3 regions of the Oceanobacillus sp. NCCP-135 genome follow, and region 1 is predicted to be linked to each of the others. Evidence: riboswitches for the same ligand, from Rfam matches in the RefSeq annotation. Region 1 holds a riboswitch; each other region holds the start of a gene.

Region 1 (10,066 bases):
CGGTCCCATCGCTTTAAAAGCAAATACAAATCCATCTGTTATATGATTACTGATATAATCAAGGGCATGCTGTTTTCCAAAAGCTACTGTAGACAATAATAGTAGAATAACAGCAACACCACCGACAAATGCAGCACCATCTCCACCTTCAAATCCACTCATTCTTCCTGATAAAAGCTTTTCGTACACCATGTAAATTACAACTGCCAATAACGCTAAAGGAACAACAACAGCAAATAATTTACTCCACTTAGACAAATTCTTAGTATATGCTGTATTAGCTGATTCCGTGGTGGATTGCATGTTTTGTAAGTCCTTTTCATTTAATTTATCATAGTTGGAACGAATCGATTTTCGGTACATGAAATATGCTAAAAGAATCGCAACTCCACCAGCAATTAATGATAAAACAAGTGCCTTATCTGCAACCAAGGCTGTATCAATCCCAGCTGATACAGCAGATAAGCTTGGGGCTACCTGGACTATATAATCGGAGGACAGTGCCATCCCCTGACCGGCAAGAGCGATCGCAACTGCTGCTGTCATTACTGGCAACCCTGACCTTACTGCCGCAGGAACAAGTAATGCACATATCAATGGAACAGCAGGAGTCGGCCAAAAGAATAATGAAATTACATAGGTTACTCCAACTAAAACAAAGTATGATACATGGCCATTGACCATCATTTTTTGAATTGGCTGTATCATTCTTCGATCTGCCCCTAAATCTCGCAATGAATGCAGTAGTGCCAACATAAAAGTAATAATTAAAAAGATACTGAAAAGCTCTTTTGCAGCCACCAAATTGGCATTAAATATACCTGTAAATCCATCAATTAGACTGCCCTTATAAACCCAGGCAATTACAAATGTGCCGAGTAACGAAGGCAATACTACCCCTTTACGAAAAATCATCGTACCAATAATTATTAGTGTGAATAGCCCATATAACCAATGGGATAACGTAAGCTCCATTTCAGCTCTTCCTCTCCTGATGAATAGTGCTATAGCCTATGCAAAGGAGAAAAGAAACGCTACTGGTCAATGTTAATAAATCTATGTTTAACCGTTACAAAAATGGGAATATATTTGTAATATGCGAAGGAGATCATTTGAATCATTTATTAGAGAATATTTATCTGATGAACAACTGAAAAACTGATGTACGTATATTGAAAGATAAAGGTGTAAACAAAGATGATGTTTATATTCTGTCACATAAGAATGGTAGAACAAACCGATTATTTAATTTTATAGTACGCTAAACAGTTAAAAAGGATAATCCTTTTATAGTAATAGATTATCCTTTATCCTCCTTGATTATCTAATTCTTATTTTTGATCTCTTTATCTGCACATTCATTACAGAGCAGCTTGCCGTTTTCATGTACCCCATCAAAAAAGCCATTTTCACAATAAACATTTTTCCCACATGATATACATTTACCTATTAATTCACGCAAATAAAATCATCTCCCAAAATAGTAAAAGGTAATCTCTGTATCTATGAGATTACCTTAATGTGAGCAGATTTTCAATTGGTTAAACGGTGTTTAGCAAAGCTCTTGGCTGTTTATAAAATAAAAAATACACAATAACTCCACTGATTAGGAATCCTGGCAACATGTAAGAACCATTATAAATCAAAGAATATATCCAAACAGGCTGTCCTTCAGGTGCATATTCACCAAAGAATACAATCCCCCCCGTGAAATGGGCCAAAAACCGCAACCCCGACCCAAGCAATGTTCCTAAAAGAATATAAGAGAGACTCACAATCGCCTTTTCCTCCTTAATAGCATTCTGTATTGGTTTCGCAAAAATCCCCGCCAGTCCCAGCACAGAGAATGCGACGATATAATCCAAAAATCCTTGTAAAGGTGTGAATATCGCCGGTCCGAATAACAACTGTAATCCCCCCCAGAGGAGTCCAGCCAGAATACCGCCCTTCACTCCCCAGCGAAATGCCACAATAAATATTGGTATCATTGCAAACGATACAGAGCCACCTTGGGCCCATACTTTAAATGATAAAAACGGCAGAATATCAAGGAGTAATGCCATTGCTGCAAATATCGCCACTTCAATTAAAAACAATGTACGTTTCGATCTCATAAGAATTTCTTCCCCTTTCTAAAGCTAATTTCTGATTTTTTTAAAACACAAAAAAAGCAATGCCAAGGGGAAGATTTCCTGATGGGGAGAATCCGCTCACATTACTTTTATCCATCAAAAAAACCACCATCCCTACGCTAGTACTAACTAACAGGTTCAAAGGGTAAGAACAAAATGTTCACTCTCAGCCAAATGGCTCCCCCTGAAGGCTTTTATCATTATGCTTTTATTGTTACTTATATTATAACGTATTTTTCAAATAATAACAAATTTACTAAAGGGATAGAAATTCTTCAACATCCTCAACACATAATTGAATTGCATTTTCCCAAAAGTCTGTTTTTGTTACATCGACATTCAAATGCTTTTCAGCTAATTCCTCCACATTCATTCTGCCGGTATCACGTAACAATGCAATATAGTCGTCCTCGAAGCTACCGCCTTTTTTCTTGGCATATGCGTAGATACCAAGACTGAACAAATATCCGAATGTATAGGGGAAATTATAAAACGGTGTTCCGGTAATATGAAAATGTAGCTTGGAAGCCCAGAAGTTCGGATCATAATTCTCAACTGCACCACTATATGCCTCTTTCTGTGCCGCTATCATTAGTTCATTCAGACGATTTACCGAAACCAAACCTTGTTTTCTCTCTTCATAAAAGTTATTTTCAAAAATAAAGCGTGCATGGATATTCATGAAAAATGCGATACTGCGCTGTATTTTATCTTCCAGTAGTGCTAATTTTTCTTCTTTGTTTTGTGCATTTTTTACAGAGGCATCCGCAACAATCATTTCTGCAAATGTGGATGCAGTTTCTGCTACATTCATCGCATATCCTTGATTTAAACCATTAACATCATTCATCACATGCTGATGATATGCATGACCCAGTTCATGGGCAAGCGTCGAGATATTGGATGAGGTACCAGAATAAGTCATGAAAATTCGTGTTTGTTCACTGTCTGGAAAACTTGTACAAAATCCTCCTGGTCGCTTACCAGGTCGATCTTCTGCTTCAATCCATCTTTTTTCAAATGCAGCTTGAGCAAAGTCTGCCATCTTTGGACTGAACTCACGGAAATGATCAACTATAAAGTCTGCTCCTTCTGTGTAGCTGGAAGTTTTTACTGTGTCTGATAATGGTGCACCAATATCGTACATACTTAATTTTTCTAACCCTAATAAATCAGCTTTTTTCTCTAAATATGCCACGAAATGTTTTTTATTATTTGTTATCGCTGTCCACATGGCATCCAGCGTCTCCTGCTTCATTCGATTAATAGCCAGTGGTTCTTTTAATACATTTTCCCAGTTTCGATGTTTATACTTTTGCAATCGGAAACCTGCCAGATGGTTTAACGTTTGACCAATTAAATCAGATTGTCCTCTCCAGGCTTTGCCCAACTGCTCATACACATGCTTACGTACAGCACGATTTGGATTACTTAATTTATTGGAAGCCTGTCCAACAGAATAGGAATTAACCTTTCCATCCTCTTCTATTTCCACACTCATATTTCCAACTATTGTGTCATACATTTGACTCCAGCCATGATAACCATCAACTGCAAGATCATTCATTAACACTTCCTGTTCCACTGCTAATTGTTCTTTTGCTCTTTCTCTATTTTCATTTAATACAAATGCTAATTCCTTCAGATCCGGATGTTTTAAAAGTCCTTTCCATGCTCGGTCATCAATTACAGCAAGCTTTTGCTCAAAAATTGTTCGGATCTCGTCCATTTCTGCCTTTAACGCACTTCTCTTACCTACTAACAAACTGGCTTTTTCGTCTTTTACATTTTGTGCGCTTAAGCAGCTTACGAATGCAAATGCTTCACGCAATTTTTTCGTTGTATCTTCAAGTTGTTTGACAATCTCAATTAATTTTTCTTCTAGTTCCTGATCTGAGTTTAAACTGTTAACTGCTGTTAAAAGCTCTTCCATATCATTCTGTATGTTAGTTACATATGTATGAAATTGTTCAGATTCACTTCCACCGGGGAAAATCACCTGTAAATCCCAAGTTGGATTATACGTTTGTTGCATAAAATCGCTCCTTAAAAATATGGATTATTTTTTTACCCTATTTTTCTATTATAACGAAATATTAGAATCTTAGCACCAGAAACAGTTTATTTTAAAAGAAAACGTATTGAAAAGTGGTTAAATTTAATATACAAGGGCATTTTAAATACGAAGTGTAAAAACACTTGACATTTTGAATTCAAGACAATATACTTAGTAACATAAAGTAAGTAACATATTTAATATAACTTTTGGAGGGATTACAATGGCAAAAACAACTTGGAAAGTAGACACAGTTCATAGTGAAGTAGGATTTTCTGTTAAGCATATGATGATTTCTAAAGCGAAAGGTATATTTGAGGATTTTGATGCTGTAATTGAAGCAGATCCTGAAGACCTAACAGATTCAAAAATTGAAGTTTCAATTGATGCGGCAAGTGTTAATACACGAAACGAAGACCGTGATAACCACTTGCGTTCAGCTGATTTCTTTGATGCTGAAAATCATCCAAAAATCACATTTGTTGCTACGGACATTAAGAAGAAATCAGACAGCAACTATGATGTAACAGGTGACCTAACCATTCGCGGAACAACTAAACCAGTTACAATTGACGTTGATTACGAAGGACAAAGCAAAGACCCAATGGGTGGTAGTACAGTAGCTGGATTCAGCGGTAAAACTAAAATAAACCGAAAAGAATTTGGCTTGACTTGGAATGCTGCTGTTGAAACCGGTGGAGTTCTCGTAGGTGAAGACGTATCAATCAACTTTGAATTAGAAGTACACAAAGAAGGTTAATAAAAATAATGATGGGGTAGCATTTTCTGAATGAAAATGCTACCCCATTTTTTATTGAATTGGCTTTGATAGTTAACTTCGAACTACCTTTTAACATAAAAAAGTCCCAGTAATAGATTTAGAGAAGGGATCTCATTCCAGGACTTTTTTAAATACATTTATGCTCTTTTCTTCATCAACCACAAGAAATAAGGAGCTCCAATTATCGCAACAAGAATACCTGTTGGAATCTCATTTGGCGCAAGCAAGGTTCGACTAAACACATCTGCAATCAGCAATAACAATCCTCCAATAAATAGGGTAACAGGTAATAATCGTTGATTAGCTGGTCCAACGAGCAACCGGGAAAAATGTGGTGCGATTAACCCCACAAAGCCAATTGCACCAACAGCGGCTACACTAAACGCCGCCAGAACTGTTGCCAGAAACGCTAATTGAAAACGTGTAGACATTACTCTAACCCCTAAGCCCCGTGCTGTGTCATCACCTAAAGACAACGTATCCAAAATTCGAATCTTCATAAATAGGATTGGAAAAAGAATAATGGCTGGCCATATTAGATAATTAAACAACTCGGACCATCCCTTGGCGTAAGTAGTTCCAGACAACCATGTTAATGCTGAAGCAACGCCCATATCTGCTTGTACAACCAAAATCTGAATAATTGCTGATCCAAATGCAGATACACCTATACCTAACAAGGCTAATATTGTCGGTTGAAAAGCTGCCCGGATTGCCAGCATCATAACCATAATAAAGAAAACAAAGGAACCAATCATTGCACCAACCGGTATCCATATAGCGGATACCCCAAATACATACATCGTTAATAGAGCACCTACTCCAGCCCCAGAAGTAATTCCAATTACTGATGGATCAGCTAGTGGGTTACGCAAAACTCCCTGAAAAATCAATCCACTAACTGCCAGCACCATTCCACTGAATAAAGCCACAAGTGCACGTGGTAATCGAAGATCAAGAATTAAATTTCTCATAAATTCATCAGTTTCTCCAAATAGTGCCTGAAAGGTTATAATTGGTTCAAACCCATCATTTCCAGAAGCTAAACTGATAGCCAACACAGCAAGAGTAGCTAACATTAAAACCGGCAATATAACTTTGAGCGACAATCCTGTCTTAACTTTTCCAGCTAGAATAGATGAATTTTCTTCCCCATATTTTGTTTTTTTCATGCGAAGTACTAAATATATTAACCATGGTGCACCAATTAATGCCGTTATTGCCCCAACCGGAAGCTCTGAAAACGACGGATCAATCACTCGGGCTAATATGTCTGCAAGCAATAGTACATTGCCTCCCCAAAGGAACGATGCAATCACTAATGGCAAATGTTTTCGATACCCGATTAATTTAATAATATGTGGAGCAACTAAACCAACAAAACCAATTGGTCCAACAACACTTACTGTAACAGACGTTAATAAAACTGCTGCAATAATGGAAACAAACTTTACACGATTAACATGCTGGCCAAGTGCTGTTGCAACATCATCACCCAATGTCAATGTATCCAATTTAAATGTCATAAACAATACTACAACCATAGAAATAAGAACAAAGGGAAACGAAAAATTCACACCACTCCAATCGTTTTGTACCAGTGTACCTGAACCCCATAAGAAAATACCGGCAGTCTCATTCTCATAAAATATTTGCAAGACACTTGTCAAAGATGAAAATAAGAAAGTGACAATCATTCCAGCTAACACCATTCGAACAGGGGTTGCCTTATTTCCCCCTGAAAGTATAAATACAATGAAAAATGTGAAAATGCCACCTAAGAAAGCTGCAATTATTCCATTGCCAAGTAAAGCAGCAGGAAAAAACACCGTACTAATAACAACTGCAAAGTAAGTACCCGAATGGATACCTAAAGTACTTGCTGAAGCTAACGGATTTTTTGTAGTGGTTTGTAAAATAACACCAGCAACCGCCAGTGCCCCACCTGCAATTATCCCCATCACTGCTCTAGGCAATCTTAAAATTCGAACCGTATGGTGCTCCAATGTATCTTTCGGAGCAAAAATGGCATCGATAACTGACCCAACTGAAATCGATACACTGCCCTGATTAATATGAATAAATGTTAAAAGACATAAAAGGGCGGCTCCACCACCGAAGGTAAGAACCGCGACCATTGATTTTTTTAAAGTTTGATCCATCAAATCACTCACTTACCATTGCATCGACTAATTGCTTTGTAAGTACTTCTGTCGATAAAACTCCACCAAATGTCCACGTATCACCAGGTAATTGATGTGTATTTCCTTCCTGTACAAAGCTTAAATTCTCCCAAACCGGATTTCCTTTAAGCTGATCAGCAAAAATATTATCTTCTTCCTGTACAATGTATAGGAATTGAAGATTTTCTTCCTGAAAATTTTGTAGTGCTTCAACAGTTACTTCACTATAGCCATATATTTCAACGCTATCAGATTGATAGGCATTTTCAAAGCCTAGATTACTCATAACCTGAGCTACAATCGAGTTATCTGTAAACAAACGCAATGTCGGCGTATTTTGTGCCGTAAAAGCCTGTGTAGTAATATATTTTGATCCTTCTAATCCTGCTGCAGCAACTCGCTCTATTTGTTCTTCTGTAAAACTGTTTAAATTTGCAAGAATCTCTTTCGCTTCCGCTTCTTTATCCACAATCTTCGCGACTGTTTGAAATTCATTAATCATATTTTGATAATGATCCTGTACTGCTTCTTCACCATATGGAGCAAATGTAACAACTGGCGCAATATCTTTTAAACTGTCCAAAAATTGTTCGTGTCTAAATTGGACTCCTATTATCAGATCGGGATCCAAGCGGGAAATCGCCTCTAAATTCGGCTCTTGTCGTGTACCAACATCTTCAACACTTTCATCAAATTCCGCCTCAATATTGACCCATTGATGGAAACCATCCAAATCCGCAACCCCTGCAGGCTGAATTCCCAGTGCAAGTAAATCTTCAGCATAGGACCACTCTAAAACGACAATATTTTCCGGTGTTCCTTCGATTGACTGCTCCCCCATTGCATCCTCTATAGTAATTGTTCGTTCATTATTAGCTGATTCAGACTTTGATTCATTAGCAGTACCTTCTGTATCATCATTGCCACCACATGCAGCTAAGACCAGTATGATGAAAAGAAAGAATAGCAAGTATGTTTTTTTCATCTGTCCCACTCCTCATTTATCCACTCAATACTTTCCTCTATTTGCGTTCGTTCTTTTACTTTTGGTATTTTATTAGGATAACCAATTTGTACCACCGCTATTAGCTTATGTTTTTCAGGAGATAAGCCAATATCACGAATAAATACTTCATCTAACAACGTTTGCTTCGCTGTCCACATCGTTCCGATTTCCTTCTCCCAAGCAACCAGTTGAAAGTTTTGAATAAATGCGCAGACTGCTGCAATATTCTCATCATCTACATAGCCGCCATTATCCTCTTTATCCATATAAAAAAGCGCATGATGCGGAACAGAGGTAAAAAAACGATCATAGGATTTTCTTGCTTTATTTAGTTTATCTTCATTTGACGTTTTTAATAATTTTAGTCTTATGTAACTATCAACAATCTTCTCGCCAAATGAAGAACGCGCCTGATCCTCATATATTTTTAGCCTCCATGGCTGTTTCATATGATGATTTGGTGCATATGCAGCGTGATTGAATAACTCCAATAGTAAATCCCTATCAACTTTTTCTGACTTGTAATCAAGGATTGTACGTCTGTTACGCATTACATCCACTAACTCAATTGCCTTCACCCTCCTAATTGAAAATGATTATCATTATCAATTTTGATATTATAGTAATCTATTTGTTTTGTCAATCTAATCTTTTTAGTGCGTGTTCGTCATTTTCACAAATTTATTTTCGAAATACTTTTTCTTTCTGGGATTGTTGGTGTTATCGAAAAATGAAATAACATCAGCAAGCGCATTTTCCAGCAGTTCCCGATCATCTGTTTTTTCAAGCTTTTCAATCGCTTTTTCATATTTTTTACCTGCAAGTGTTTGGTTCGGCTCTTTTTTATGTTCCAGACAGTAAGCATATTGCATATAAATCATTCCTAACTTTCTTGCAGAATAAGGAAGTTTTAAATAAATTTCTATTGCATTTGTATAATTTGGTATTGCTTCCTCAAGCCTTGATTGATTAAAGTAATAAAAGGCCAACTCTGTATATGCTTCAGCATGCACCATTGTTTCAGCTAAGGAAGAGTCATCAAGCAAATCAATTGCTTCGGTTAAATAAGCATAGGCTTTTTCCTCCTCACCCTTACTACCATAGGTTTTAGCAATACTGACAAGGCTGTTAATCTTCATTTCAGGCTGATCTTTTCCAGCAAGTTTAATTGTTTTATTTAAATAATTAATTGCTTTTTCTGCGTTATTAACCGTCGAATATAATACACCAAGCTTAAAATGTAAAAACAAGATCATGTATTTATCACGATTATCATCTTCCTGAAAATAAGTTAGACCACGCTGATAATACTTGATTGCACGTGTGAATTTTTCCAGATTTTCTTCTGCTTCACCCAACACTAAAAAACCGCGAGCAAGCTTTATCCTGTCAGTTTCTCCCACATCTTCCATTTGCTTGACAGCCTCAGACATTATTCTCCGGGCAAGTCGATAGTCACTCATAAATGCTAATTCAGCATATAAAATCAACTCATCATGCTTCTTCTTAGAAGATGACTGATAAAGCTTGGTCATAATTTCAGCAGAAGCTTTGTTTTCTCCTATCTGTGCATGACTAACTGCTTCAACAATAGCTAATAATTTCGTGAGCCTTTCATCTGTGCTAAACTTTTCTCTACATTGCTTTGATTTAGATAATACATTGGGGAAATGATTTCGCTTAAATTCTTCTACAATTACTTCTAAATCACTTTTGTTTTCAGCTGTTATTATTTCTTTTATTTTTTCATCCAAATTTAAAATATCCATCTAACACTGCTCCTATCTTTCTCTTTTTCTTAGTGTAACAGTATTTCCCTGTTTTCTAAAAGGTTTTACCGCTAAATAAGTAAATTGGAATTATTATCATATAATGATAAAATAAAGATAGAATGGAGGGATAAAAATG
Region 2 (10,066 bases), on a different contig from region 1:
CTTTCTTTCTGCATTTTTCACTAAACTAACTACATACTTATCCATCCGCTTTTCCATCTGCTTATTCGTAAGGTCTGTTACCCCAAATGCCTTCCATCCCGGATACACTACCGGCGGTCCATAAAGCACATCAATCAGCGAAACTAAATCCCAGTATGGATCATATAAAAATTCTGTTCCCGCATACCGCTGATAGGCTTCTAGAAATTCATCAGCTGTTACAACATCATATAGCATCGCTAGATTCCACCTGCAATGACCAACATCAATTCCAGCAGGACCTATGCAAGCATTTCCCCAATCAACTACGCCACTTACAGTACCACTCTCCCAGAGTACATTAGCAGGATGAAAATCTCGGTGAATAAAACATTCCTTTGCATTTGGCGGTGAGCCTTTTACAACTTCAAATACCTTTTTCCATATGTCAGGAACACTTGACCAGCTCGGCATTTCTATCTTATTCACATCATTATATCGAAAATACTTCCACGTAAAGTCACTACCATCAACTGCGTGTATTTTTACTAACTCCTCTGCTAAACCACTAAGCCACTCCATCCTGTCTTCTGGTTTTAATACAACTGAACCAGGTAGCCTTGACATTAATACAAGCGGATCACCACATACCTCTATATTTTCTTCATATGCAATTATTTCTGGTGCAGTCAACCCTTTAGCTTTTGCCAAACGCAAGCTTTCCGCTTCATGTAGGGCTAGATCCGGCTCCTCCTTCAGCCACTCTCGGTTATCCAATTGCCGAAGTATTACTTCTTTAATCTCATCATTTATTTTAAGGATTAGTTTATGTAAAATAGAAGATGTACTGCCTTTTAACCGTTCTATTGAAAGAATAGCTGCATTTGTGTCAACTGAATTTACTACCCATTTCTGTACACTTTCTGATAGATATTCCATTAAATCCACTCCATCAAATTTATATTTATTCCCAGGAAATTTCCCAATCGACTACAAATCTACCATTCACTTTATCTCCGTGGAGAACAATATAATATTCCCCATCATTTAAAGCTTTATATTCCAACGCTTCTTCGCCTTTTTCCTTCATCGGCAAATGATCACCTTTTGTATTTTCAAAATGATAGCCCCAACCACCATTTTCATCATATATATTTACTTGAAATGTAATTACTTCCCCTTTTGAGAGCTCAATTGGTATTTTATGCTCCCCATGGAAATAGTCAAATGTTGATGCAAATCCGGATGAATTCCTTTTTTCCACCCAATTCTCCTTATCTGTGAAATCTACGGTGGAAATAAGTGTAAATATTACTGGTAGAACAATTGCGAAAATCAGTGATATCGGAAATCGCTTTTTAAATAAAACGATGCCAAAATAAAACAACACAGCGGCAATTGCCCCAATCGACCCAGCGATAAGGAAGAAAGCGATATGCTCCATTGGAAAAGCAAAAATAATACTACCAGCAAAAATATAAAGTAAAACAATCCAACGTTTAAGTTTTGTCCACCCCCTGATGATCCCATCAATAATCATAGAACAAGGAATAGCATACACATAAAACGCAGCCCAAAATAAATGATTCGATAGTATTTCAGATAGCTCAAACATATCAAAGGAAATTAGAAAAAGTATGCAAAAAACAAACACTGAAATAGAAAAACCCGCACCGATAAACTTTGTATAAAAATAATAAAGGAGCTTTCTGTTGTTTCATTTACCCATTACTTCTGACCTCCTTCCCTGTTCATTCACTATAATTTATTTTAAAGCACAAGGAGCCTGAATACAATTTCTTCCTTAAAAATACTACATAAAAGGCAAATCTCCGTCCATATCGACCACATCTTGTATGCGTATAAGATAATTCTTTATTTCATTATTCTTCCAGCTGTGTCATTAAAAATTATTAATCAAACGTTTGATTAACTTGATACAAACCGATTTAAAGGTTTATTTCCAAATCATTACAAAACGAAAAAGTAATCTAGGTGCAACTATACAAATCTACTTTATTTTGATATGCTTGTAATGAATTGCATATATGAATAAAACTACTAGGGGTGCCCAATTGACGGGCTGAGAGGAAAGCACTACATGAGCTTTCCGACTCTTATGGACCTGATCTGGTTAATGCCAGCGGAGGGAAGTAGTCGGACAAAAACGTCTTTCCTATTTCAGCTTACTCGAGCCAAATCCTAGTTTTTCGGATCTGGCTTTTTTTGATATTCCCCAATATGAAGGGAGGTTACAAATGAATCGAACACGTTTACTAACTACCATGGCTGTTTTTGTAGCTATTGGAACACTAGGAGCACAAATTCTCTGGTTCCCTGCAGGAATCGCTAGAGCTTACCCTGTGCAACATGCCGTCAATGTAATGGCAGGAATTATGCTTGGTCCAGGTCCTGCCGTAGTGATCGCCTTTATGATCGGTTTACTCCGCAATTTACTAGGACTTGGTACATTATTAGCATTTCCTGGTGGCATGATCGGTGCATTTCTAGCTGGCTACCTTTACGTGAAATTTGGAAGAAAAGGATGGGCTGTAGTTGGTGAATCACTAGGCACTGGGATAGTTGGATCACTTTTCGCAGTTCCATTTGCTCAATTTCTTATGGGAAGTTCTGTTGGCGCATTTGCCTTTTTACCATCTTTTCTAGTAAGTAGCATCACTGGTGCTTTCATTGGCTGGTTTATTGTTTCAAGAGTTAAGCAGAAAAATTTAATACGAGTTTAACAGGAAACTACTAGGGGCGCTATCTAAGGCTGAGAAAAGGAATATTCCTTAGTCCCTTGGAACCTGATCTGGTTAATACCAGCGGAGGGAAGTAGTCGAGGGTAATTCTTAGATAATATTCTATTAACCTACTGATATCCCCTTAGTAGCTTCCAACACAAAAATTAGGAGGCTTTTAAATGACATTCACAGATGATTTACGAAAAGAAAATGAAGATATTTTTCAAATGATAGTTGACCATCCATTTGTTGTCGGGATTGGAAAAGGCGACGTTCCAAGAGAAGCAATTGCTCATTATATTAAGGCAGATTTTGAATATTTAAATGCATTTATGCAGATCTATGGAATTGCACTTTCAAAATCTTCGAAGCGGGATGATATTAGTTACTTTCATGAAAAGATTCAATTTATTCTACATGATGAGATACACCCACATCATAATTTTTGTGAATACATAGGATCCAGCTATGAAGAATTACAAGGGCATCCACTTCCGCCTACTGCTGATCATTATATAAAACATATGATGTATCATGCTCAAATGGGGACTTCAGGTGAAGTATTGGCTGCGTTATTGCCTTGTCCCTGGACCTATTATGAAATTGGTAGGGAATTAATGATACAGTATAAACCAACAGAAAATCATCCCTTTTATGATTGGATCAGTTTCTATGCAGGTGAGAGTTGCGAAAATACTACGAAGGATTTGCGGAAACGTTTGGATAACCTTGCAGCCAATGCTTCACTAAAAGAGCAAACCCGTATGAAAGATGCCTTTCGTAAAAGCTGTCAGCTTGAATTAAAATTCTGGGAAATGGCATTTACTTGTGAGGAATGGCCGTCTGAGGAGGTAATTATTCGATGAAACGAGTTCCATGTGCCCTTACGATTGCTGGCACCGACCCAAGTGGTGGTGCTGGTATTCAGGCAGATTTAAAGACTTTTCAGGAATTAAAAAGCTACGGAATGTCTGTTATTACATCCGTTGTTGCCCAAAATACAACAGGTGTACAGGAAGTTTATCATTTACCGGTTAATTTTATTAATCAGCAGCTGAAATCCGTTTTTTCTGATCTGCCAATTCATGCATTCAAAACAGGAATGATCGCTAATGAGGAAATGATGAAAGTCATCGCTGAACAAATATCAGGACTGGGTGTACCCTATGTTATGGATCCCGTAATGGTTGCTACCAGTGGGGACCCTCTTATCGCAAAAAATGCACGCTATTTTTTACGACAGAACCTTTTGCCGTTAACATCTCTAGTAACACCAAATATTCCTGAAGCAGAATTCCTTACCGGAAAAACGATTGATACAGTTGAAGCAATGAAAGATGCTGCTGTAATGATTGTAGAGGTTTTTGGCGCAGGTGCTGCACTTGTTAAAGGCGGACATATGAAGGGGAAAGCAGTTGATTACCTTTATGATGGTTCAAATCTGTACACTTTTTCTACAAAACGGATTAATACAAAAAACACACACGGCACTGGATGTACGTATTCTGCAGCTATTACTGCCTATTTAAGTCAGGGTGCATCTTTATATAATGCCATAAAGAGCGGGAAAGACTTTGTAACAGCAGCGATTCAGCATTCCTTCCCGCTCGGAGCTGGGAGTGGTCCAACGAATCATTGGGCAATACGAGAGGAAGGTGTAAAACGTTGAATTCCAACATTATTAATGACGTTCGGAATAACAGTCCATTAATTCACCATTTAACAAATCAGGTAGTTATGAATTTTACAGCTAACGGATTGCTATCTTTTGGGGGTACGCCAATTATGGCAAAAGCGGAAGAAGAGGCAAGTGAGGTAGCTTCCATTGCTGATGGTGTACTTATCAACATAGGTACGCTAACTTCCGATGAGCTTCCTGCAATGATCCTTGCAGGAAAAACAGCCAATCAAAAGGGAGTTCCGGTAGTACTTGATCCAGTCGGGGTTGCAGCTACTACATTTCGTTTTTCAGCTGTAAAGCAAATTTTAGCGGAAGTTAAAGTGACTGCCATTAAAGGGAATGCAGGAGAGCTTGCCCAGCTTGTACAAATCCCATGGGTGACTAAAGGAGTTGAATCAATTGATAATGGCAGCACTGAGGAAATTGCCAGAAAGGTTGCAAGAAACTATCAAACTACTGCTATAGTAACAGGAAGAAAAGATATAATTTGTACCGGAGACACTACTGTACATAATCAAACCGGACATCCCATTTTAGCGAAGGTTACTGGTGCTGGGTGTTTGCTTGGTTCTATTTTAACAGCGTGTTTAACAACAAATGAAACAGTGGAAGAACAAGCATTAACAGCGGTTGGATTTTATGGATTGGCAGCGGAATATGCAGCCTCTCAACGTGCGGTAAATGGCTCAGGAACCTTTATCCCCTCCTTCATTGATGCACTTTCACTTGATATCTCTGAATTAGGGAGGGTGCTAGAATGATCCTTTCATTATCAGAAAGTCTTCGCAAATATTTTATCATGGGAAGTCAAAATTGTGATCATGATCCTGTAGAAATTCTTAAAAAAGCTGCTAAGGCTGGAATTACAGCCTTTCAGTTTCGCGAAAAGGGCGTTGGATCACTAACTGGGAATGCTAAAATAGAATTAGGGAAAAAGTTACGTGCTGTTTGTCATCAATATGAGATACCATTCATCGTAAATGACGATATTTACTTAGTAGATCTTTTAGACGCTGATGGAATTCACGTTGGACAAGATGATCGATCCCCAGAAGAGTTGCGTAAGCATTTTCCTGATAAAACTATTGGACTTTCCGTTTCAAATGCCAGTGAAGTTGTGCATAGCCCCATATCCTCAGTTGATTATATCGGTGCAGGTCCTATTTTTGCCACAAGTACGAAGAATGATGCTAAAACGCCAGTTGGCTTGGCATGGATAACTTCATTGAGAAAACAGTTTCCCGATCTACCTATTATAGGAATAGGCGGAATCACGACAGACAACGCTGCCTCTGTAATTAAAGCTGGCGCAGATGGTGTTTCCGTTATATCGGCTATTGCCCATGCAGAAAATATTAAAAAAGTTGTAGGAAATCTGTAAACTGACGATTAACTTTACTGTACACTCAAAGAGAGGGGCAAAAATGTTTAGTGTTTTTGCCCCTAAATCTAAATTATTTTCAATTGTAGTAGTAAAAAAGACGTTCTACAACCATTACTTATTTCTATCTGCAAAAACAGCCATAGCATTACGCATGAATACGGCAAGGCCTTCACCAAACTGATCAATATTTTTAGTAAAACGGTCATCATCCACATACATTTGACCAAGCCCCATAAATGCATCGAGAGAATAGTTACCCATTCTGTTTAAGAAATCATACCATTCTTTAATGCCTTCCTGAGCAGCTGTCGAGTTCGGTGCTTCATGACGAATCTTAGCTAATTCCTTGTAGATCGAATGGAACTCATCACCCCATGCTTCTTTCTCACTTTCGGACATGCTGTTTATTTTGGCATTTGATTCATTAACGGCTTCATTTCCCCAACGGTCACGTGCTTCTTGTTCGTATGGGTTGCTGCTGAAATCAAAGCCTGCAAATTTTTCTTGATTACTCATTTCAATTTCTCCTTTCATGTGTTGAATGGTCTTATCAATCGTCCGGATCATCTTATTTAGCCTGCTTCTTTTTTCGAAGAGCAATTTTCGATGAAGTTCCAATGCTTCTGTTCGATCATAGGATGGACTACTGATAATTTCTTTTATTTTTTTCAAAGGGAAGCCAAGCTCTTTAAAAAATAAAATTTGCTGTAATGTCTCAAGATCGTTTTCCGAATAAATCCGATAACCAGATTCCGTTGTTTCTTCCGGGATTAATAACCCAATTCCATCATAATGATGCAGTGTGCGCACACTAACACCAACTAAATCAGCAACTTCTTTTACCTTCATAGTGTGAACCTCCCTTCACCGATTACTTTAAAGTATAACGTAACGTTAAAGTCAATAGGAAAATTATTTCTTTTACAAAAGATTGCTTTCGTATTATTTGTTACTGCAATGCGACCAAAAGCATATCCACATGGACATAATCACACGATTTCATGCTCAATTTGTCCATGAGAGCTCTTCTCTTGGACATAACTACACGATTTCATGCTCAATTTGTCCATGAGAGCTCTTCTCTTGGACATAATCACACGATTTCATGCTCAATTTGTCCATGAGAGCTCTTCTTTTGGACATAACTACACGATTTCATGCTCAATTTGTCCATGAGAGCTCTTCTCTTGGACATAATCACACGATTTCATGCTCAATTTGTCCATGAGAGCTCTTCTTTTGGACATAATCACACGATTTCATGCTCAATTTGTCCATGAGAGCTCTTCTCTTGGACATAGCGTTGGAAAAAGGCGTAGCTATTTCGAGAACTAAGTTATCCACAGCCCACAAATTTTATAATTTCCTAGACGACAAAAAAACCACTTTAAAGTATAAAACTTAAAGTGGGTTCTCCATTATTGCTCTTCAGAAAGAATAGTTTCTTTCTCTGGCACTGCACGATAAACAATAAAAGCCATGATAACAGCAACAACAGACATAGCAAAAGCAATGAAATAAACAAGTTCAACCCCTGCTACCATCGCATTATTAATCGTTGCCGGATCATCCGGGGTACCTGCATTTTGCAGAAAATGAAGCTGTCTTGCATTCATAATACTGATAAACACCGAAACACCAATTGCTCCTGCAACAGGCTGTAATGTGGTCATGACTGCCGTTCCATGCGGATACAATCGTTTAGGCAACTGATTTAATCCGTTCGTCTCTGCAGGCATCATGATTGCTGAGACAGTTAACATTAATAAGATATATCCAACGATTACAACCCACAGGGGAGTATCGACAGTTAATCTGCTCATCATAAACATGGTTCCGCTTAACACAATTGTTGCTGGAACCATCAATACACGAGGACCAAATTTATCAAAAAGATGTCCCATAAATGGTGACATGATACCATTTAAAATAGCTCCTGGCAGCAGAACCAATCCAGCTGTTGCTGCAGTTAATGCTAATGGTCCCTGCATATAGATTGGCAAAATAATCTCTGAAGCAAACATGGCCATGATAATAATTAAAAACATAATAACTGCATGTGTGTACATCGGATATTTAAAAACCCTTAAATCCATTACTGGGTCTTCAAGCTTTCGTTGTCTTAATGAAAATGAAAGTACTCCAAGAACACCTGCAATAATCGCTAGATAAACATTTGGACTGAAGAAGCCCGCTTCACTCTCCCCTACAGCACTAAATCCATATACAATTGAGCCAAAACCAATAGTTGAAAATAGAAGTGATATTATATCAATTTTTGGTTTTGTAACTTCTGAAACATTTATTAAGTACTTATAGGCAAATGCGATAGAGAATATAGCGAATGGAATAACGGTGATGAATAAATAACGCCACCCTAAATATTCCACAATTATTCCTGACAGAGTTGGTCCGATAGCAGGAGCAAACATAATAACCAGACCGATTAGTCCCATTACTTTCCCACGTCTGTGTGGTGGGAAAACTAATAGAAACACGTTAAAAATAATGGGCATTAACAAACCTGTTCCTACCGCCTGAATTAACCGTCCCATTAACAATACGGAAAAGGTTGGTGCCATTGCACTTATTGAAGTACCAATCGTAAATATAATCATAGTACTTAAAAATAACTGTCTTGTAGTAAACCATTGTAGCAATAAGGCTGATACTGGAATAACAATCCCCATGATCAGCATAAATCCAGTTGCCATCCATTGAACAGTTGGCAATGTAATTTCAAATTCATGCATCAGTGTCGTTAAAGCAATATTTAACAACGTTTCGTTCAATATTGCAAAAAATGCACCAATTATTAGTGACAGCATAATCGGCATAACTTTTACATTAGGGTTATCTGCCAAGTATTCATATTTCTTTGGTTGATTGCTTTTATCTGTCATATACAAATCTCCCTCTCTTCACGATCCATTTGCACTAAGACTCCATGGTGTAGCTTTAAAAAAATATTATACCTCTAGAAAAAAGAATGATAATGCTTTGTAATTTAGTGAAAACAAAAAGAGAGAGTTCCCCCTCTCCTCCTATCTTTTATAAGTTTTTCTTAAAAGGCAGACCAATTTCGAATACATTAAACAGGCAGAGTCCCGATGCTATTCAATTAGCCATGCAATGTTATTGGATTGCGAAATTTATAGAATGCCATTTTTATAAAACCCTCCAGAGTCAATTGTAGAGACTTATATTACCACTTCTTCAGCTGATTAGCAAGAGCTTTTTGGATCGTGAGTTTGTGCCCATTCTCGTTTAAATCATTCCCAAACTAGACTTGTTACCCATATAGTGAAAGGAGCAGGATTTTATACGAGGGAGGAAATAATAAGTGAATAATTATCATGATGAAAGGCAATTCAATTTACCTGGCTACTTATTAGACCAATTTTTTGGACCGGGAGGACAGCAATTCCCAGGAGGAGGATCCACTGGAGGGAACTTTCCGGAAGGCGGATTTCCTGGTGGAGGTTTTCCTGGTGGAGGTTTTCCTGGCGGGCCAGGTAGCCCAAGTGGCTCGTTTCCAAGTGGTCCAGGTGGTGGGCAAACAGATGGTCCACCAACTACGCCACCACCCGGTTTCACACCAGAACAACCGCAATTCCAAACCTTCGCAGTAGATCCCGGAGGAATACGTGGCTGCTTGTTCCTATTCACCTATATATGGCTGAGAAGGGATTCCTTTTGGTTTTTCCCAACTTTTGTAGGCAGAAATTCCATCGCCGGCTTCAGATGGACTGGGTTCAGATGGACATACTTTGGAATTGATTTGGATCGTATTGAAGCTTTCCAGTGTTATTAGATATCTACAATCCATTAATTGATAGACGTCAATACAAGCATAATTTTCACCTCCTTCATAAGGTATAGCGAAGGAGGGATTATGATGAATCAATTGGCCATACTTTTTCTCACAGCCATTCTTGCAGGCTTTGCGTTAATCATTATACCAGGACTTGCAGCGGGTTTCATCACTTCAACCGCCATAGCAAATTTATTAATAGCTGTGGGAGCAATTGCAGTAATTGTCTTTGCTGCAGCTCTTCTGTATCTGGCAGTCAGAGCACTTTTAAGAAAGGAATGGAGTTAACCAAAATGAAAGAGACCGTTACATTGAACGGTCTCTTTCTTTATAATACCGGTAACACACATAGGGAATATACGAAGACTCTACGTTGAACTAAGTGTCCGATATATTGGTAAAAACAATACAAATACAGTTTATTAAATAATTATTAAGTACTATATTTCCTTACCATAAACACT
Region 3 (10,066 bases), on a different contig from region 1:
CCACATCCCTTCCCAAAAATTGTTCGTGATCTGCAGGCAGTGATCGGAAAAGAAACAAAACAGCAAACCCTTGAGCAAACAGGTAGGCTGCCGGATGCAGTTGTTGCCTGTGTTGGTGGCGGAAGCAATGCAATGGGAATGTTTTATCCATTTATTGAGGATAAAGACGTGAAGTTATTTGGAGTGGAGGCCGGGGGTGTCGGTCTTGAAACAAATCAACATGCTGCAACATTATCCAGTGGGAATGTTGGCGTGTTACACGGCACATTAACACATTTATTACAGGACAGTCATGGACAAATTGAAGAAGCTTTTTCCATTTCTGCAGGACTGGACTATCCCGGTGTCGGTCCTGAACACAGCCATTTACATGAATCAAAAAGGGTTACCTATACATCCATTACAGATGAGGAAGCATTGGAAGCCTTTCAGTTTTTATCAAAAACAGAAGGAATTATTCCTGCCCTTGAAAGCGCACATGCAGTAGCATATGCTTTAAAGCTCGCTAAAGAAATGAACCAGGATGAAACACTTGTCATTTGTCTTTCCGGGCGTGGCGATAAAGACGTGGAACAAGTAAAAAATATATTGGAGGGAAAATAACATGGGTAAGGAAAAACTGGAGCATGCATTTCGTAAAAAGCAATCAGCCAATGGAAAATTGTTTATTCCTTATATTATGGCAGGTGATGGTGGTGTGGAAATTTTAGAAGAGCGGATTGCATTTCTGGAGGAATGTGGTGCTGCAGCGATAGAGCTTGGCATCCCATTTTCCGATCCAGTTGCTGACGGGCCAACCATTCAGGAAGCTGGTATCCGGGCCCTGAAAAATGGCACAACATTGACTGTAATATTGGATACGCTGAAAACCTTTCAGGAAACACGTACCATTCCAATCATTTTAATGACCTATCTAAATCCGATTTATAGCTATGGGATTGCTGACTTTGCTGCCGCCTGCAAGGAGTCTGGTGTTGATGGGATCATTATTCCCGACTTGCCAATGGAAGAAGAAGGTATAGTTGCTGGTGTATTGAAGGAAAACAGTATCGCTTTTATACACCTTGCTGCAATGACCAGCCCAGCTGATCGTCTCAAGGAAATCGCAAAAAGATCTGAGGGCTTCCTCTATGCGGTTTCCGTAACCGGCACTACCGGGGCACGCTCCGTTCATGATGAAAGCGTAAAAGACTATCTTCAGCTGTTGAAGGAGAACAGTTCTGTTCCTGTACTTGCGGGCTTTGGTGTTTCTACAATTGAGCAAGCACACGGGCTTGGAGCAAATTGTGATGGAGTAATTGTTGGCAGTAAAATCGTTGATCTGCTTCATCAAGGAAAGGAAGAAGAAGTCAGAAAATTGATCAAGGGAAGTGCAACTGCTGAATTTGTTTCTTAGGTAGGTTTTCGGCGGAACCTTGATTAAATTGGTGAATGCACAACTTCAGGCGGGTGATTCACAACTTCTAGTGATGGTGCACGACTTTGAGTGAATGTGGTTGTTGAGAGGAGTTCTCACGGACAGTGCGAGCTTGGATTCGGGCTGTTTTGTCCATGAGAAGTGTTCTCTTGGACAGTGCGAGATGGAATCTGGGCTCGTTTGTCCGTGAGAGGCGTTCTCACGGACAGTGCGGCTTGGATTCGGGCTGTTTTGTCCATGAGAAGTGTTCTCACGGACAGTGCGAGCTTGGATTCGGGCTGTTTTGTCCATGAGAAGTGTTCTCTTGGACAGTGCGAGATGGAATCTGGGCTCGTTTGTCCGTGAGAGGCGTTTTCATGGACAGCGCGGGCTTGGATTCGGGCTCGTTTGTCCGTGAGAGGCGTTCTCACGGACAGTGTAGAAAAACCGGGTGGGTGAATATAGAGAATGGAAAAAAAGAATGAGAGAATAATGAGTGACAAACCGCAATATGAGGAAAAGTTTCATCCTATTTTTTTGATACGTTGGTTGCAGCAACAAAAGTTGTGACAGATGAAGAATTTGAGTTATTTTTCTGATTATATCACCATGAATTAAACATATTAAGAAAGAATTCTTACTACAATTCAAGAGATTGCAAGTACGGAATTCTTCGAGAACAGGGATTCCGTACGATGACATTTCACTCAAGGTTACCAAAAACTGATACTGGAAATATGAGAATTATATTTAAAATTGATGATAACGAGAAAATTATATTTTATTTCGTTGTTGGAAAACAGATAACCAAAGACCCAGATCCGCAGAAGATATTTATTCCAAAGCTGACAGTGTTAAATGACATAGAAGATAGTAATTAGGACTTGACAGAAATGGAACATACATATAATTATATATGGTTCAATCACATTTTGCGGGAAGGGTTGATTAAGTTGCTTTATTCGGAACCGGTATAATGTGTTTTTAAAGAAACAAAACTATTAATTTCCCCGTACTTTGTGAAAGATCCTTATATATTAATGATATATAAAAAAACCAGTTGTCCCCAATATCTGGAGACAACCGGTTTTCATTATCTTGCTAATGAACGAATGAAGTCATAATCTAATGCTACTTTTTCTCTTTGCAATTGTTCTTCATTTTTTTGATAATAATAATCTCTGGTCTTTCTATTCAACATCAATTTAGTTTGATTTTTTTTACTGTTTACTTTTCTCAATCTCATCATTTTCACACCCTTATCTTTTTAAAATGACTAGTCAGTTTACATGATATTGTTGTATTTTTAATATTGTTACACACAGTTACATTATGTCAAATATGCAAACATTGCCGCTTCCATTTCTTTAATGCGTTTCTCCACTTTATCTTCGTCATAGCCAATCGTTGCATGTAGCCAAATACCATCATGCAATTCCCAGAACAGTGCAGCTGCTTTTTCGGGGTTGATATTCTGTTTGAATTCACCTGCATCTATTCCCTCTTTAATGATTTCCTCTGTCATTGAGAACATGACATCAAAGCGATCCGTAAGAATGTGCTGCACATCTGGTGAGTCTGTTGAATAAAGCCAGAACTCAATATGAACACGCATCATCTTTTTCTTGTTTAAGTCATACGGAATATCTGTATTAATCCAATATTTCAGTTTTTCCCTTGGGGTATCCATCTTATTCAAACTTTCTTTAAGTTTCTCGAGGGATTTTTCTCTGTTCTCTTGAAGTAGATTGATAAAAATATCTTCCTTGCTTGCAAAGTAATTATAAAAAGATCCCTTACTTAATTTTGAATAACTCACAATATCATCCACCGTGGAAGCATAATATCCTTTTGCAGAAAAACACTCCAATGCAGCCTGAAGTAACGACAGTCTTTTCTCTTCTTTTGCTTCATCTGAAATCCTTGGCAATTTCTGCACCTGCTTCCCATCAATAGATTAAAACTGACTGGATAGTTTATATAAATTGTAGTCTATTTTGACACAATTTACAAGGGTTATGCTCCAAATAGTTGTGACATATTTTTGTCCGATTTAAAAGGCGTTTTTTTTGAATATCCTTTCTTTTCTATGTTATTTGTTAATTAAGCCTTTACATTAAATTTATTCATGTTACGATAGACGTAGAAAATTTCTATAGCAATATTAGCACTAGGGGAGCTGTTAAATCGGCTGAGAAGGACTGTTATGTTCTGACCCTTTGCACCCGAACTGGATAATACCAGCGTGGGGAAGTGTGGTCGATGTGTATATGTTACGTTTATTTTTGATGACAATACATACTAGTCAGACTGCATTCCCCAGGGATGCAGTTTTTTTATCGTCTAGGAAATTATAAAATTTGTGGCTGTGGATAACAAAACAACCGAAGCAGCCACGCCCAGCGCTTTTGTTCTAGGCAAAAAATCTAAAAATCGGTGTAGACAGGCACCTATCAAACTAGGAGGGGTTTCGTATGACAAATCAAACTTGTACTATAAGTGATCTTGCGGGGGTTAGTTTTTCTATTCATCCCATGACCGACAATTTTATCGAGATCATAAAAGGAGCATTGAATGAAGCTGACACAACAAAGGTATTTATGAAAACAGATGATGTGACGACAACGGTAAGAGGAAAGCTTGTCCATGTTTTTGACGTAACAAAGGCTATTTTCATGTATGCATCGAAAAGCGGTGAACATATAGCATTTCAAGCAACCTATTCATTAGGATGTCCAGGTGATTCGTCAGATGACATTTACATGGCAGAAGATGATAGCCCACTAAATGCTGAACGAATAAATAATATGAAGCAAACAGTTGCCTCCAAATTTTCACTCTACCCTCTAGGTGACGGAAATTATATGAATATGATTTATGAGCAGATCGAAGCAATGAAACAGTATGTTACAGTTTCCCCTTCTCATTACTCAACCCGCTTAGATGGAGAAGCAATTGCAATATTCAATGGTCTGGAACAAGTATTTAAAGCAACAGTTCAAGGTGGATCCAGTCATACGGTTATGACTGTTTCTATTTCTGCGAACAGTCCCTCACATAATGGAGAAGCGAAAAATGAATAACTGGCGTTTTAAAGAAATCGTTGTAATGTCAGCACTGTCAGTTGTTTTCGCAGTTGTTTATTTAGCCTTTTTACCTGTAGGGAAAATCCTTGTAGGCTTCTTCGGTCCAATAGGCTATGACCTTATTTTTGGTATTTGGTTTATTGTTTCCATTATCGCTGCATATATCATTCGCAAGCCTGGTGCAGCATTTTTATCAGAAACCATTGCCGCAATGATCGAAGTTTTAATCGGCAATGCCGTTGGTCCAATGCTTATTATTGCGGGTATGATACAAGGAATTGGTGCGGAAGCTGCTTTTGCTGCTACACGCTGGAAAAACTATTCTACATGGGTGCTTATGGCTGCTGGAGTTGGCTCCGCAATAACCAGTTTTATCTATGGTTATTTTATGAGTGGTTATGTCGCACTAGCTACAGGTTATGTTCTGGCAATGTTTGTAGCACGTCTCATTAGTGGAGCACTGATTGCCGGGTTATTAGGAAAGGCATTAAGTGATGGCTTAGCAAAAACAGGAGTCCTATCCAGCTATGCTTTAGGCAAAGAATATCGAAGGAAGTATTCCGCATGATACCATTTATTAAAGTCAATCACCTTTCCTTGCGATTTGAAAATCAACTAAAAAAGGATATCCTATCCGATGTATGCTTTGAACTAAATCACGGTGAAAGCATACTACTACTTGGACCAAGCGGTAGCGGTAAAAGCACACTGTCTTTTTGTCTAAATGGGATTTATCCAAGGGAATTAGACGGTGAATTCCAAGGTGATATTTTTATAGACGGTAAGAAAACAACAGACTACCGCCCTGGTGAACTAAGTCAACACATCGGTGTCGTATTTCAGGATCCCGAAACACAATTCTGCATGCTTACTGTAGAAGACGAGATTGCTTTCGGTTTGGAGAATATCCGCGTTCCCAATAATTTAATGGAAAAGAAAATTAATCGCGCTCTGGATTTGGTTCAAATGCTTCCATTTAAAAATGAGATGATCGCCTCTCTCTCTGGTGGGCAAAAGCAAAAATTAGCATTAGCCTGTATTCTCGCCCTTGAGCCTTCACTTCTTGTTTTAGATGAACCAACAGCAAATCTTGATCCTGTTGCAACAAAGGATTTAATACAGACCATTCACAATTTAAAAGAAAAAACCAATTGTTCCGTGATTATCATTGAACATCAATTAGATGGTTGGACGGAATTAGCTAAAAGATGTCTGCTTCTAAATAAGGATGGAGAAATTTTCTATGATGGTTCATTGAGAAATGCGATAAAAGATAATATTCTTCATTTCAATTCAGAAGGGATTTGGCTTCCTAAAGTCACCCAATACCTGTTGCAGCATGTACCGAATGAAACAAAAAATATTCCATTAACGATGGAGGAGTTTTCTGAGCAGGCTTATTTATGGCATCCAACAGAGTGGAAGGAGACTAGACAAATTAATCCTTTACGCACTCCTGTTTTATTGGATGCTTCCCATATTACCTGGTCCAGAAAAAACAAAGAAATTATTAAAGCTGTGTCACTTACGATTTATGAGGGTGAATTCATTGCCATTGTGGGTGCAAATGGTAGTGGAAAAACCTCCCTCTCTCGTTTATTGTCTGGAATTCAAAAACCCACTTTCGGTACCATCCAATTAAAGAAAAAAATGCTAAAACAATGGAAGGAATCCGATTTACGCAAAAACGTAGGCTATGTTTTTCAAAATCCAGAGCATCAATTTATCACAAATTCTGTTTTTGATGAGGTGGCATTTGGGTTAAGACTACAGAAAAAAACAGAGGAAGAAATTAAGGAAAATGTAAATTCTATATTGCAGATCTGTGGTCTACTCCAATACGCAAATGAGCATCCATATACATTAAGTCAGGGGCAAAAACGCCGGTTAAGTGTAGCAACGATGATAATCGATAATCAGCAATTGCTTATTTTGGATGAACCAACCTTTGGACAGGATGCCCATTCAATCATGGAACTAATGAAGCTTTTGCAGGAGCGCTATTTATCTGGAACAACCATCGTTATGATTACACACGACATGGAGCTCGTGAACGACTATGCCACAAGGGTTATTGTAGTGAACGAAGGAGAACTATCAGCTGATTGTACACCAGCAGAGTTATGGAATACAGCTTCTGAAAAACTGAGCGAATGGCAATTGGAGATCCCTATACCGATACAACTCAAAAATAAATTTCAAAAGGAGACCAGCTATGTTTTTACATCATCTTAATCCAAGTATAAAAGCACTGACCATTGGAATAAATGTTATTCTGCTGGCGCTCATTTTCGACCCTGTTACACCTTTTGTTTTTCTGTTATTTACTATCGGTCTGACATTTACCTGTGGCAGGATTAATATTAAAAAATATCTGTTCTATTTTATTCCGTTTTCTATACTGGCCTTTGGAATGTTATGGACCACCATTGCCTTTGCTGATACACCGAAAAATCCAGATGATATCATCACAGTTTTTGGTTTGGCTTATCCAAGAGAATCACTGTTGACAGCAATCGCACTTTCCTTACGAGTGTTAAGTGTAGCTGCTTTATCATTGTTATTTATTTTTACGACAAATATTGTTGATTTTATATTAAGTTTGATCCAGCAGCTAAAGCTTCCACCAAAAATTGCCTATGGAGTCTTGGCTGGCTATCGATTCTTGCCAATGATGAAGGATGAATTAACAATCATTCATGCAGCACATCGAATACGTGGTGTTAATCAGGCGCTCACGTGGAAGGAAAGGTTGAGCCAATCTAAACGCTATTCGATCCCATTATTAGCCAGCGCCATCCGTAAAGCTGAAAGAACTGCAATTGCTATGGAATCAAAAGGTTTTACTGGGGATAAAAACAGGACATTTTATCGTCGTTTTACCATTTCATCAAAAGATTTCCTCTTCCCCATCATTATGTTTGCCGCTTTTGCAACAGCTGTTTATACATCAGTGCAACTTGGCTATTTCAATTGGTATAACGGAGAGCTTTAGGATGATCCAAACGATTTACATGAAGGAGGGAATTATGTGAAAGAGGAATGGGGTTTTTTAGATACAGGATTTCAAAATGCTGCTGAAAATATGGCACTGGATGAATCTTTGCTCAATTGGCATAGCGAGGGGAAAATCCCTCCCACCTTACGAATGTATGGCTGGTCAAAACCAAGTCTTTCCATTGGGCATTTTCAATCCGTCGAAGCAATTAACTTTAAAGCATTAGAAAGGCATAACTGCCAATCCGTCCGGAGATTAACAGGCGGCAGTGCTGTGCTTCATGATGATGAACTAACATATAGTATTGTGATTTCTGAGGAACACCCAAATATTCCGGGTTCCATCAGGGAAGCTTATTACAGTTTATCCAAAGGACTTCTGGAAGGATATAAAAACTTAGGTATCCATGCTGATTACGCATTACCAAAAGGAAAATCAGATAAATCCGCAGTCTGTTTCGAAAGAGCTTCCTTCTATGAGCTGATGGTTGATGGGAAGAAGATATCAGGAAATGCCCAAACAAGAAAGAAAGGTGTTTTGCTTCAGCATGGTTCAATCCCAATTACCATCGATGAAAAGTTGTTATTTGATTTATTCCGATTTCCATCTAAAAAAATTTTAGAGAACAAACGTATGGAGTTTTTTCAAAAAGCCTCGGCGATTCAACAGCTTACAAATAAAACGCATACGTTTGAAGAGATAAAGGCTGCTTTTATGGAAGGCTTTCGAACAGGATTAAATATAACTCTGCGGCCAATTACATTATCTGAAAGTCAATGGCAAGAAATTTACGAATTAGCAAGGACGAAATACGCATCTGTTTCATCAACTATTTCAGAAGGGATTGAAAAAAAGTGAAAAAGCAGCAGGAATACATCCGAAAACCAGACTGGTTGAAAATAAAAATTAATACAAACAAAAGCTATACCGGATTAAAAAAGCTGATGCGCGATAAGAAACTGAATACGGTATGCGAGGAAGCAAAATGTCCAAATATACATGAATGCTGGAGTGAGCGAAAGACAGCTACATTTATGATTTTAGGTGACACCTGTACACGTGGTTGTCGCTTTTGTGCTGTAAAAACCGGTCTGCCGAATGAATTGGATTGGGGAGAACCACAGAGAGTGGCAGAATCTGTAACCATTATGGGATTAAAACATGTCGTAGTAACTGCGGTAGCTCGTGATGACCTAAAGGATGGCGGTGCTGCGGTTTTTGCAGAAACTGTCCGAGCAATTCGCCATGAAAATTCAGGCTGTACCATAGAGATACTTCCTTCCGATATGAAAGGAGATTATGAAAGCCTGCACACATTAATGGACAGCAAACCAGATATTTTCAATCATAATATTGAAACCGTCAGACGATTAACCAAACGGGTACGTGCTCGAGCGATGTACGACCGGTCTCTGCAGCTTCTCAAACGCGTCAAAGAGATTGCCCCAGCCACTCCAACGAAATCGAGCATTATGGTTGGACTTGGTGAAACAAAAGAAGAAATCATTCAGGCAATGGATGATTTACTAGCACATAACGTGGATATAATGACAATCGGGCAATATTTACAGCCATCCAAGAAACATCTTTTTGTGGAGCGCTATTATCATCCAGATGAATTCGCTGAATTAAAGGAGATCGCCCTGGAAAAGGGATTTCGCCATTGTGAATCAGGACCACTTGTCCGTTCATCCTATCATGCAGATGAGCAAGTCAGCCAGGCATCTGCACAACGCAGAATTAAATACATGAAAGGTTATGAGAAACAGGAAGATAAAAGGATTGACTTTAAATTTTAAGGATCTTTCACAAAGTACGGGGAAATTAACAGTTTTGTTTCTTTAAAAACACATTATACCGGTTCCGGGTAAACCAATTGAACCAACCTTCCCCGCAAAATATGATTGAACCAATTTTAATTATATAGTATAAAAAAACAGGCAAGCTTAGCATCAGCGTGCCTGTTTTTCATCAAAAGGAGTATGGGTAAAATCATTTTTATTAGTTGGTCTCTGGTATTGCTGCATTCATTTCTTTTTCCTCATTTACACCACGCTGTTTATATCTCACTAAACGGATAGCATTTAAAATTACAATCAATACGCTCAGTTCATGGATCAACATTCCTGATGCCAAGAATACTTTGCCTAGCAAAACTCCTGCTAACAGCAATGCTACAGTTCCTACTGCAAAGAACATATTCTGTTTCATATTGCGGACAGTTGCTTTTGCCAAGGAATAAGCATATGGGATGTTGTTCAGTTTATCTGCCATTAATACAACATCTGCTGTTTCCATTGCTGCATCTGTACCTGCTGCACCCATTGCCAGTCCGACATCTGCCAGGGCTATTGCCGGTGCATCATTAATTCCGTCCCCTACCATCGCAACACGGTATCCTTCAGCCTTCAATCGTTTAATATGATTCACCTTATCTATCGGAAGCATTTCTGCAAAGACCTGATCGATGCCAAGCTGACCAGCTACTTTTTTAGCTGTATGTGGATTATCCCCTGTCAGCATTACCGTTTGTTTTACACCTGTAGCTTTTAATTCTCTTATTGCGTCAGCCGCTTCCTGGCGAAT

What was found. A riboswitch is a leader RNA that binds a small molecule or an ion and turns the genes downstream of it on or off. The one in region 1 is predicted to bind thiamine pyrophosphate.
Region 2: linked by a shared signal. The riboswitch ahead of thiW (energy coupling factor transporter S component ThiW) and the one ahead of thiT (energy-coupled thiamine transporter ThiT) in region 1 are both predicted to bind thiamine pyrophosphate.
Region 3: linked by a shared signal. The riboswitch ahead of AC6HVZ_RS04605 (YkoF family thiamine/hydroxymethylpyrimidine-binding protein) and the one ahead of thiT (energy-coupled thiamine transporter ThiT) in region 1 are both predicted to bind thiamine pyrophosphate.

What each region holds. Positions count from the first base shown of each region.
Region 1 is NZ_BAAKSZ010000001.1:160,052-170,117, reverse strand. Features, by position in the region: gene AC6HVZ_RS00740 (hypothetical protein) at 1-975, opposite strand, end outside; gene AC6HVZ_RS00735 (hypothetical protein) at 1,325-1,462, opposite strand; gene thiT (energy-coupled thiamine transporter ThiT) at 1,542-2,114, opposite strand; TPP riboswitch at 2,227-2,327, opposite strand; gene AC6HVZ_RS00725 (M3 family oligoendopeptidase) at 2,389-4,167, opposite strand; gene AC6HVZ_RS00720 (YceI family protein) at 4,412-4,948, shown strand; gene AC6HVZ_RS00715 (iron ABC transporter permease) at 5,107-7,131, opposite strand; gene AC6HVZ_RS00710 (ABC transporter substrate-binding protein) at 7,136-8,137, opposite strand; gene AC6HVZ_RS00705 (nitroreductase family protein) at 8,134-8,736, opposite strand; gene AC6HVZ_RS00700 (tetratricopeptide repeat protein) at 8,812-9,927, opposite strand; gene AC6HVZ_RS00695 (thiol-disulfide oxidoreductase DCC family protein) at 10,064-10,066, shown strand, end outside.
Region 2 is NZ_BAAKSZ010000004.1:88,913-98,978, reverse strand. Features, by position in the region: gene AC6HVZ_RS04355 (phosphotransferase family protein) at 1-918, opposite strand, end outside; gene AC6HVZ_RS04350 (hypothetical protein) at 944-1,519, opposite strand; TPP riboswitch at 2,033-2,148, shown strand; gene thiW (energy coupling factor transporter S component ThiW) at 2,238-2,723, shown strand; TPP riboswitch at 2,726-2,830, shown strand; gene tenA (thiaminase II) at 2,903-3,589, shown strand; gene thiD (bifunctional hydroxymethylpyrimidine kinase/phosphomethylpyrimidine kinase) at 3,586-4,392, shown strand; gene thiM (hydroxyethylthiazole kinase) at 4,389-5,165, shown strand; gene thiE (thiamine phosphate synthase) at 5,162-5,785, shown strand; gene AC6HVZ_RS04320 (MerR family transcriptional regulator) at 5,900-6,637, opposite strand; gene AC6HVZ_RS04315 (MDR family MFS transporter) at 7,207-8,691, opposite strand; gene AC6HVZ_RS04310 (hypothetical protein) at 9,132-9,602, shown strand; gene AC6HVZ_RS04305 (hypothetical protein) at 9,687-9,890, shown strand.
Region 3 is NZ_BAAKSZ010000004.1:139,100-149,165, reverse strand. Features, by position in the region: gene trpB (tryptophan synthase subunit beta) at 1-603, shown strand, start outside; gene trpA (tryptophan synthase subunit alpha) at 605-1,396, shown strand; gene AC6HVZ_RS04620 (hypothetical protein) at 2,092-2,277, shown strand; gene AC6HVZ_RS04615 (hypothetical protein) at 2,490-2,645, opposite strand; gene AC6HVZ_RS04610 (TetR/AcrR family transcriptional regulator) at 2,727-3,326, opposite strand; TPP riboswitch at 3,559-3,665, shown strand; gene AC6HVZ_RS04605 (YkoF family thiamine/hydroxymethylpyrimidine-binding protein) at 3,871-4,479, shown strand; gene AC6HVZ_RS04600 (ECF transporter S component) at 4,472-5,050, shown strand; gene AC6HVZ_RS04595 (ABC transporter ATP-binding protein) at 5,047-6,717, shown strand; gene AC6HVZ_RS04590 (energy-coupling factor transporter transmembrane component T family protein) at 6,698-7,477, shown strand; gene AC6HVZ_RS04585 (lipoate--protein ligase family protein) at 7,514-8,338, shown strand; gene lipA (lipoyl synthase) at 8,335-9,279, shown strand; gene AC6HVZ_RS04575 (heavy metal translocating P-type ATPase) at 9,482-10,066, opposite strand, start outside.